Regions from separate parts of the Kribbella sp. NBC_01510 genome, predicted to be linked through region 3. Evidence: riboswitches for the same ligand, from Rfam matches in the RefSeq annotation. Region 3 holds a riboswitch; each other region holds the start of a gene.
The links. A riboswitch is a leader RNA that binds a small molecule or an ion and turns the genes downstream of it on or off. The one in region 3 is predicted to bind cobalamin.
Positions count from the first base shown of each region.

Region 1 (3,269 bases), 530 kb from region 3:
GCGACGGGGCCATGTCCGGATCGTGGTAGATCGCCACCGGGCTCTCGCCGAAGCCACGCGGCGGCTGGATCATCAGCACGACGTTCCCGAAACGCAACGCGGCCAGGGCCACCGCGGGCTCGTCGCCGGACGTGTCGACGTACAGCTGGCCCGGCGCCTCGCCCCACGCCTCGGTCATTGCCGCACGCAACGATTCCGGCACTCGCCCGAACCACTGCTCGTAGATGCTGAGCGGGACCTTCGCGACGGCGTTCGCCAACTGCTCGTCGGTCAGCCAGTCGACGTCGTGGCCACCCGCGGCGATGAGCCGATGGATCAACCCGTCGGCGCCGTCCGGCCCCTGGAGCTCACTGAGATCGAGGTCGCCGAGGTCGTACCCGGCGTCTTGGAGTTGACCGAGCAGGACCACGGCCGACGCCGGTGTGTCGAGACCGACCGCGTTCCCGATCCGCGCGTGCTTGGTCGGGTACGACGACAACACGAGAGCCAGCCGTTTGTCGTGAGCCGGTACGTGGCGGAGGCGGGCGTGCGCGACCGCGATCCCGGCCAGCCGGGCGCACCGCTCCGGGTCCGGCGCGTATCGGGCCAGCCCGTCGGCGTCGTACGACTTGAAGGAGAACGGGATCGTGATCAGTCGCCCGTCGAACTCCGGGATCGCGACCTGAGTGGCGGCGTCGAGCGGGCTGACCGCGGCGTCACTGGCCAGCCACTGCTCACGGGTCGACGTCAGCGCGAGGCCCTGGATCAGCGGGATGTCGAGCGAGGCGAGCGCCCCGGCATCCCAGGAGTCGTCGGAACCGCCGGCGCTCGCGTTGGCCGCGACGGATCCCCCCGCGGCGAGCAGAGTCGTCACCAGGACGTCACACTTGCGCAGCAGGTCGAACAGTCCGGCATTCTCGGACGACGTCGCATCCAGTCCACGCAGGGTCCCGCAGTACACGGGCAGCGGCTGCGCACCCGCCGCCTCGACCGCAGCGGCCAGTGTGTCGACGAACGCGGTGTTCCCGGAGATTTCGTGCGCGCGGTAGTAGACGATCCCGACCACCGGCCGGTCGTCCTCGACGTACGTCCCGCGGACTCCGTACGCCGGGAGTGCGCGCGACGGCTCGAATTCGTCGCCGGTCAGGAGCAGTGTGTCGCGCAGGAAGGCGGCCAGGTTGCGCAGGTTCTCGGAACCGCCCTCCCGGAGGTAGGCGAGCGCCTCGGTCACCGCGCCGGCAGGCACGGTCGACAGCGACATCAGCTCGGCGTCGGGTGCGGCCTCACCGCTGACCACGACGGCCGGCTTGCCGGACGCGATGACCGCGTCGAGACCTTCCTCCCAGGCGCGGCGTCCGCCGAGCAGACGGACCACCACGACCTCGGCGGCGGCGAGCAACGGCGCCAGGCCGTCGAGGTCGAGCCGGGCCGGGTTCGCGACCGTCCAGCCGGCGGCCGCCTCGGCGGCGGCGAGCAGGTCGGTGTCGGCGGTGGAGAGCAGCAACAGGTTCGCGGGCACGCGTAACCGGTCCTTCCTCGGGGTGTCCACGCCCCGACCGGAGGTACGACGGCGGCAGTTCCTGACTCCCCCTCGGGTGCGAGGGATTCACAGTGGCGGGACCGTCCCGGACTCACACCGGGTTCCTGCTGATGCCGTCGATTGACTCCGTGACTCTATCGGACGGCGTGGACCGCCAGGCCATCACAATCGGCGCGACCGGGCGCACGTGAGCGACGCGACACCTTGCGGGCGGCAGTTGTGATGGCCTGGCGGTCCGGCCTCAGCGATGCATTGCGTAGTGGGCGGCGAGGAGGTCGGTGGCCCAGTCGTTGCGGAGGTCTCGCCAGACGGAGTGGATGTGGTTGGCGTTGTCCTGGGTGTTGTCGTACTCGGCGAGGAAGGTGGGGCCGGCGATCGAGTAGTAGTGCCGGTGGCCGACGCCGGGTTCGGTCTCGCCGGCCCACGCGAAGGTGAGGCGTTCGATGCCTTGGTCGGTGATGTCCTGCCAGGTCTGCAGCCCGATCGGTCCGGCGGCGCGGCCGACGTACTGGCCGATGAGGAGGCTCAGGAGTTGCCGTTGCTCCGGTGTCATGTCGCCGTACGCGAGCCCGCGGTGCAGCAGGGATGCGTCGGCGACCGGATCGTGCCGGGTCAGGATGTCGTCCGGCGCCGCGTCGGAGACCAGCGCGACGGACAGCTGGGCCGGCTCGAGCGCGTGCAGGAGCTGGAAGCCGAGGTCCTGCTCCGCGGCGAGGAACCGTCGCCCGGCGTGCGGGCCGGTGCGGACCTCCGCCGGGTTCGAGCCGAAGAACTGCGGGGTGAACGAGATGGCGCCGTCGACGAGCGTGACGTGCAGCGCGAGATGGTGACCGTTCAGCCGCCACGCCCACGGCCCGGCCCCGGCCGGGTCTCCGAGCACGCGGAGGTAGTAGCGATCGCCGACCGTCGAACCGGCCCAGCCGCCGACCTCCGCGACCTCCATCGGATCAGCGAGGCCGCGGACGATGATCTCGGCCGCCATCACCCCGCGGAAATCGGCCAGACCGCGCTCGCTGTAGACGAGCCCGAGCAGGCGCACGACGAGAGCCTCCTGCGCCGCCGACAGCTCGTGCAGCGGCAGGCCCGGAACGGCACCGGGCAGATACGTCCATTGGTGGTGATCCGGCGTGTCGAACGCCGCCGTGATCTTGTCGAGCTGGGCGGACGAAAGACTCGCCAGCAGCTCGAGGACCGCTTCCCGGGTCTGTTCTACAACCATGCCGATCGCTCCCGTTCCGTCGGTTCGTGATGCGTCCACTGTTCGAACGGCCGGTCCAGCTTGTACTGGAAATCCGGCTGCCGCAGCAGGACGCGTGTTTCGGCGTTGTGCGGGTTACGTAGCGTCTCGAAGAACCGCACCGACCAGTGGAACCAGCGCATGCAGAACAACCGCATGGTCAGCCCGTGCGACACCAGCAGCACGTTGCGCGGAACCCCCGGGGTCTCGAAGTCGCGGTGCATCGTCTCCAGGAACGACGACACCCGGTCGTACACGTCCGCGCCCGACTCACCGTCCGTGAACCGGTAGAAGAAGTGCCCGTACCGGTTCCGCAGCTCCTTCTGCTGCTCGATGTCCGCGGTGTCCTGGTAGTTGGCCCAGTCCTGCTCCCGCAGCCGCGGCTCCTCGCGGGCGAGGCCGATCAGATCGTCCAGGCCGAGTGAGTCCAGCGTCTGCAGGGCTCGCAGGTACGGCGAGACGTACACGCGGACAGGCTCGTCCTCGAACAGCTCCCGCAGCTCCTTCCCCGCC
Region 1 covers NZ_CP109418.1:6,179,818-6,183,086, reverse strand. Annotated here, with positions in the region: gene cobN (cobaltochelatase subunit CobN) at 1-1,498, opposite strand, end outside; cobalamin riboswitch at 1,534-1,690, opposite strand; gene OG558_RS30670 (DUF3500 domain-containing protein) at 1,761-2,738, opposite strand; gene OG558_RS30665 (phosphoglycerate mutase family protein) at 2,729-3,269, opposite strand, start outside.
Region 1: it holds a riboswitch for cobalamin, as region 3 does, so the genes downstream of both, cobN (cobaltochelatase subunit CobN) here and OG558_RS28255 (SCO2322 family protein) in region 3, are expected to answer to the same signal.

Region 2 (3,269 bases), 3.0 Mb from region 3:
CTGTTGATCGACGCCTTGCCCGCGGCCCCGGTCCTCACGCTCACCGCGGCCGCGCGGCTCATCGACCGGTCTCAGCAGGCCGCCAACCAAGGACTCGCGCGCCTGGTCGAGACACGTGTCCTGCGCGAGGTCACCGACGGCCGCCGGAACCGCGTCTACGAGGCGCCCGAACTGATCGACGCGTTCACGTTGCTCGAACGGCGCTTCGCCAGCCCGGCGGCCGATACCAGGATCGAACCGCCTAGCAGACCCGTGCCGTCGAGGCCAGAACCAACACACCGTCAGCATTGACTTTCTCCTCCCCGTCGGGACACAATTCGAACACATGTTCGATCGCGTCTCAAATCGAGATGCCCGACGGGGAGCGTGAGGAATCGTGATGCCGGAGCCGTTCGACTGGGAGATCCTGCACCGACCATCGGCGATGGCGATGGTGCGAGGCCAGCTCGGCTTCAGCTGGATGGTGCTGTCCGGACGGCTCGCCCAACTGACCGACGAGCAGTACTTCTGGCGTCCGAGCAGTGAGGCCCTGACCGTCGTACGACGTCACTACGCCTCGCACTACCGATCACTCGGATCCGGGGAGTGGGTGGCGCAGTGGCCGGACGAGCCGGACCATCGCGGCCCGCGCACGATCGCCTGGCTGATCGCCCACCTGACCGAGACGTTCTTCGAGCGCTGGGAGTGGACGTTCGGCGAGAGCCGGCAGGGGCGCGCCGACATCACGCTGCACGGCAACGCCCGCGATGCGGTCGCCTGGCTGACGCACTGGGTGGACGCCTGGCAGGAGTCGATCGCCGCGCTGGACGAGGAGCAGGTGATGGCGGTCGGCCTGAGCCAGGCGACCGAGCTGGACGCCGGCGAGCCGTTCGGTCACGTCGTGCTCCGGCTCAACCGCGAGCTGATCCACCACGGCTCGGAGATCATGACTTTGCAGGATCTCTATGCCGTCGCAGCGTGAGGACCACAACATGTGCGACACGCGGCGTGGCGCTACCACAAGATCTAGTGCGATCCACCTAGCATCACTACTGCTGGTGGTTCGGAGCGGCTCTACATATTTGGACAGCTCATCGCGTCCGGCACCACAAGATGTGGGCCACTCCGAGGCAACAGGGGAATCCGGTGCGAATCCGGAACTGCCCCGCAACGGTGAGCGGACACTGTCCGCGAGTCCGGATACCTGCCACCGGCGCGCGCACCGCCGGTGCGCGCGGTCCGAGACCTCGCGGGTGGGTCGCAGGGCGTGGCGGCAGCGTTCCCGGCCGGAGCTGCCTGCCTCGTCATGCGCCCATCCGTGCGGCAACGGTCCTCCGAACTCTTGTGGAGAGCACACCTGTGACTATTGCTTCCTCATCCTCCGCGGTGACGACCGACCAGCCGATCCAGCTGACCGTCGTCCGCCGTGACGGCAGCAGCACCGCGTTCGATCCGACCAAGATCTCCGTTGCCATGAGCAAGGCGTTCCTCGCGGTCGAGGGCGCCGACGCCGGCGCCACCCACCGGGTCCGCGACCTGGTGGCCGAGCTGACCGGCCGGGTCGTGGGCGCCTTGACCAGCCGCGGCGACACCCGCCGCAGCGTCCAGGTCGAAGACATCCAGGACCAGGTCGAGCTGGCGCTGATGCGCGCCGGTGAGCACCAGGTCGCCCGGGCCTATGTGTTGTACCGCGAGGAGCGGACCAAGGCCAGGACACCATCTGACCCGGCCGGGATCGCCGAGCGGCCCGCGGTCTCGGTGCGCGCCGCGGACGGCAGCACCGCGCCATTGGATGTCGACCGGCTGCGGGTGATCGTCGCGGAAGCGGCCGATGGGCTCGACTCGGTCGACCCCGAGCTGATCCTCGACGAGACTCTCGGCTCCTGCTACGACGGCATCGCACAGCACGAGGTCGAGTTCGCGCTGGTGATGGCCGCCCGGTCCTACGTCGAGACCGAGCCGCAGTACAGCTTCGCCGCGTCCCGCCTGCTGCTGGACCAGATCCGCCGCGAGGCCCTCGGCCGCGTGCACGGCGAGCCCCGGCAGGCCAGCCAGGCCGACATGACCGAGGCGTATGCGGACTACTTCCCGCGCTACATCCAGGTCGGTATCGACGCCGGTCACCTCGATGCCGAGCTGGCCACCTTCGACCTCGACCGGCTCGCCGCCGCGATCCGTCCCGAGCGCGATCTCGACTTCACCTTCCTCGCTCTCCAGACCCTGTACGACCGGTACCTGCTGCACATCGACAAGGTCCGGTTCGAGCTGCCGCAGGCGTTCTTCCTCCGGGTCGCGATGGGGATGGCGCTGCGCGAGGACGACCGGGAGGCGCGCGCGATCCAGTTCTACGAACTGCTCAGCTCGTTCCGGTTCATGTCGTCGACGCCGACGCTGTTCAACTCCGGCACCACTCGGCCGCAGCTGTCGTCGTGCTTCCTGACCACGGTCGACGACGACCTGGCCGGCATCTTCCACGGCATCCGCAACAACGCTCTGCTCGCCAAGTACTCCGGCGGCCTCGGCAACGACTGGACCCCGGTCCGCGGCATCGGCGCCAAGATCCGCGGCACCAACGGTGAGTCGCAGGGCGTCGTACCGTTCCTGAAGATCGCCAACGACACCGCCGTGGCGGTCAACCAGGGTGGCAAGCGCAAGGGCGCGGTCTGCGCGTACCTGGAGACCTGGCACATCGACGTCGAGGAGTTCCTCGACCTGCGCAAGAACACCGGCGACGAGCGGCGTCGTACTCATGACATGAACACGGCCAACTGGGTGCCGGACCTGTTCCTCCAGCGCGTCGAGGCGGGCGGCGACTGGACCCTGTTCTCGCCGAACGAGGTCCCGGACCTGCACGACTTGTACGGCGCAGCGTTCGCCGAGGCGTACACCGGCTACGAAGCGGCGGCGGACCGTGGCGAGATCCGCGTGTTCAAGCGGGTCAAGGCCGTCGACCTGTGGCGCCGGATGCTGACCGTGCTGTTCGAGACCGGGCATCCATGGATCACCTTCAAGGACGCCTGCAACCTGCGCTCGCCGCAGCAGCATGACGGCGTGGTCCACTCGTCGAACCTGTGCACCGAGATCACTCTCAACACGACGGTCGAGGAGACCGCGGTCTGCAACCTCGGCTCGGTCAACCTGGTCGCGCACCTGACCGAGGGGGGTCTCGACGCCGATCTGCTCCGCGACACCGTGAAGACGGCGGTCCGGATGCTCGACAACGTCATCGACGTGAACTTCTACACCACGCCCGAGTCCGAGCGCGCGAACCAGCGCCACCGCCCGGTCGG
Region 2 covers NZ_CP109418.1:8,621,947-8,625,215, forward strand. Annotated here, with positions in the region: gene OG558_RS42095 (Fic family protein) at 1-291, shown strand, start outside; gene OG558_RS42100 (DinB family protein) at 380-961, shown strand; cobalamin riboswitch at 1,080-1,206, shown strand; gene OG558_RS42105 (ribonucleoside-diphosphate reductase subunit alpha) at 1,339-3,269, shown strand, end outside.
Region 2: it holds a riboswitch for cobalamin, as region 3 does, so the genes downstream of both, OG558_RS42105 (ribonucleoside-diphosphate reductase subunit alpha) here and OG558_RS28255 (SCO2322 family protein) in region 3, are expected to answer to the same signal.

Region 3 (3,269 bases):
TTGGCGGCACCGACGCAGCAGAGCATGACGGCGAGCTGACCACCGTCGTACAGCGCGGTGAGCAACGCCTCCAGGGTGACCTCACCGCCGAGCTTCACCCCGTTTGCCCAGTCAGGCAAGGGAATCTGCGGCAGGGTGAACAGGACCGTGTTCCCCTGCGAGCGGGTGGACAGCAGCGCTTGCAAAACCACCCGGAGGCCGATGACCACCAGACCGAGCTTGAGGAACGCGGCGTAGCTGTGGGCCCAGGGAGCATCGGTCCGGCGGGCGGCCACTACGAATCCGGTCACTGCGAGGACCAGCCCGAGCAGCACCGGGTTCCGCGTCCTGCTGGCGGCCACGGCCATACCGAGCGCCCACAGCCACCAGGCCCCCGGGTGGAGCGCCCGGGGGAACGTCAGACGATCGACAGCACGCACTTACTTGGCTGTACGGCGGCGACTGAGGAGCAGACCACCACCGGCCAGTACGACGACAACCGCGGCGGCGATGATGATCCCACCCCACGGAGCGCCGTCGCCGTCCGAGGAGGATGCGACTGGCGAGGGGGAGGCCGCAGGTGCGGCACCGACCGCGGCGCCGATCTGCAGCGTCACCGGGGTGTCGGTGGCCGGGACCTGGATGTTCTTCACTTGGTCGCCGCAGCCCTTGGCCGGGTAGCCCGCGATCCCGCAGGTCAGGCCCTTCTCGATCCGGACCGGCGCGACCGCGGCCAGGATCTTCGCGCCGGTCGCCTTCACGTCGGTCACCACACACGTGCCGGTGGCCGGACCCGGAGTCTCACCGCCGGCCGCGTCCTCCGGCGTACCCGGGTCGACCGCCAGGGCCACCCGCTTCTTGCCGGTCTCGGCCGGCGTCTTGCCGCAGATCGCCTCGAAATCCCCCGCTGCGCGCGGCACCCGGGGCTTCGCGCCGCCGACGGCGAACCGCCAGCCCTCCACCGCCCCGTCGGCCGGGACGACGGCGTCGGAGCCCTTCGGTGAGAAGGCCCATTGGCCGGAAGCCCACTGGTAGTAGCCCCAGAAGCGATAGCCGTCCTCGGCCTGTGCGGTGGTGGCGACGGTCCCCGCCAGCAGGAGACCCGCCAGCAGGGCGAGGACCAGTCGTACGGTCCGGTGTGCAGTCATCTCATGTCCTCGATCGGGCCGTGGCCCGGTGGAGGAAGTCCCGCCTGCACCGGCAGGGTAGGGGCCCCACCCGCGGACCACGGCGGGTAGCTGAGCCTGCCTGCGGCACAGTGTTCCGGCTCGCCACCTGAGGTGGCCTACGGTTGCGGGTCAGCGCCGGACTTGGACCGGCTTCCCTGTGACGCAGGCGTGTTCGGACCGAAGCCTACTCTGGCGCGGCCAGACTCATCGGGCCGTAGACCTCCCGGTCGTCCTCCAGCAGGTACACCTGGGCGACGCCACGGTCGGCCAGGTCCCGCCAGAGCTCACCCAGCCAGCTCTCCGCGTCACCCTGTGCGGAGAACTCGGCCCCACCGACCTCACCGGGGTCGACCAGGGCGCCGGAAGCGGTCTCGAACCGCCAGCTCCAGCTCACGAGCCGGGCCGAGTCTGCGGCGCGTTCTGCGCGGTCTTGGCCGGGTCACGCTCGACGATGCCGCCCAGCGTCTCGTCGATCTGCTTCAGCAGGCTCTCCTCGAGCCTCACCCCGGACGCCTTCACGTTCTCGGTGACCTGCTCGGGCCGGGAGGCGCCGATGATCGCCGAGGACACGTTCTGGTTCTGCAGCACCCAGGCGATCGCCAGCTGGGACAGCGACAGACCGGCCTCGTCGGCGACCGGCTTCAGGTCCTGGACCCGGGTGAGCACGTCGTCGGTGAGGAACCGCTTGATGAAGTTCGACCCGGCCGCGTCGGTGGCCCGGGAGCCGTCCGGCGGCTGCTGACCTGGCAGGTACTTACCGGTGAGCACGCCCTGCGCGATCGGCGAGAACACCACCTGGCCGATGCCGAGCTCCTTCGAGGCCGGCACCACCTCGGCCTCGATCACCCGCCAGAGCATGCTGTACTGCGGCTGGTTCGAGACGAACGGGATGCGCAGCTCCCGGGCCAGCCGGTGGCCCTCCTGGAGTTGATCCGCGGTCCACTCGGACACGCCGATGTAGAGCGCCTTGCCGGACCGGACGACGTCGGCGAACGCCTCCATCGTCTCCTCCAGCGGCGTCTCGGTGTCGTACCGGTGCGCCTGGTAGAGGTCGACGTACTCGGTCTTGAGGCGCTTCAGCGAGGCGTTGATCGACTCGTGGATGTGCTTGCGGGACAGACCGGTGTCGTTCGGTCCGCCGGGGCCGGTCGGCCAGTAGACCTTGGTGAAGATCTCCAGCGACTCGCGCCGCTCACCCTCCAGCGCCTCGCCGAGGACCGACTCGGCCTTGGTGTTGGCGTAGGTGTCGGCGGTGTCGAACGTGGTGATGCCGGCCTCCAGGGCCGCCCGCACACAGGCCTTGGCCTGATCGTTCTCCACCTGGGACCCGTGCGTGAGCCAGTTCCCGTACGAGATCTCGCTGACCTTCAAACCACTGTTGCCGAGATAGCGGAAGTCCATACCCCTGACCCTACCGGCCCGGTCAGCTGGGCTTCTCGCCGCGCTTGACCATCGGCTTGGGCATCCGCCAGCGGCGCATCTGCATGGTCCGCCGGACCGCGTAGAACCCCAGCCCCTTGGTGGACTCCTTCGGGAACTTCACCGTGACCGCCTTCCGCAGCCCGGCCGAGAGCAGGAACCAGTCCGCCGCGATCAGTACGATCATCACCAGGAAGAGCAGGTTGACCACGCCGGCCAGCCACGGGAACTGCGCCGAGAACACCACGCCGACCAGCGACACCGCCAGCAGGACCGGCAGCGCGAACTCCATCACCGAGTAGCGGGCGTCCACATAGTCCCGGGCGAAGCGCCGGACCGGGCCCTTGTCGGCGGCCGGCAGGTACCGGTCGTCGCCGGTGCGCAGGGCGTCCTGCATCTTGGCCCGCTCGGTGCGGACCTTCTCCCGCCGGTACGCCGACGCCTCCTTGCGGTTGCGCGGCTTCTTCAGCGCCTGCTTGCGGGCCGCCTCCGCCTCCTTGCGGGTCGGGGTGGGGCGTCCCTTCCCACCCGGCTTGCCCTGGGGCTCGCCGGGTACGGTGGTAGCTGTCTCAGACTTGGTACGACGGAACACGGGGTCTGAACCTCATTCGCAGGGCAGGTCGCGACTCGGGGTGGTCCCCGGACCTAGGCACTACTTTATCGGGGCCGGTCCTGATGGTGTGGTGACCCGTGGGGACATAG
Region 3 covers NZ_CP109418.1:5,646,292-5,649,560, forward strand. Annotated here, with positions in the region: gene OG558_RS28250 (CbiQ family ECF transporter T component) at 1-419, opposite strand, end outside; gene OG558_RS28255 (SCO2322 family protein) at 420-1,127, opposite strand; cobalamin riboswitch at 1,214-1,345, opposite strand; gene OG558_RS28260 (hypothetical protein) at 1,333-1,542, opposite strand; gene OG558_RS28265 (aldo/keto reductase family protein) at 1,539-2,549, opposite strand; gene OG558_RS28270 (DUF3043 domain-containing protein) at 2,572-3,159, opposite strand.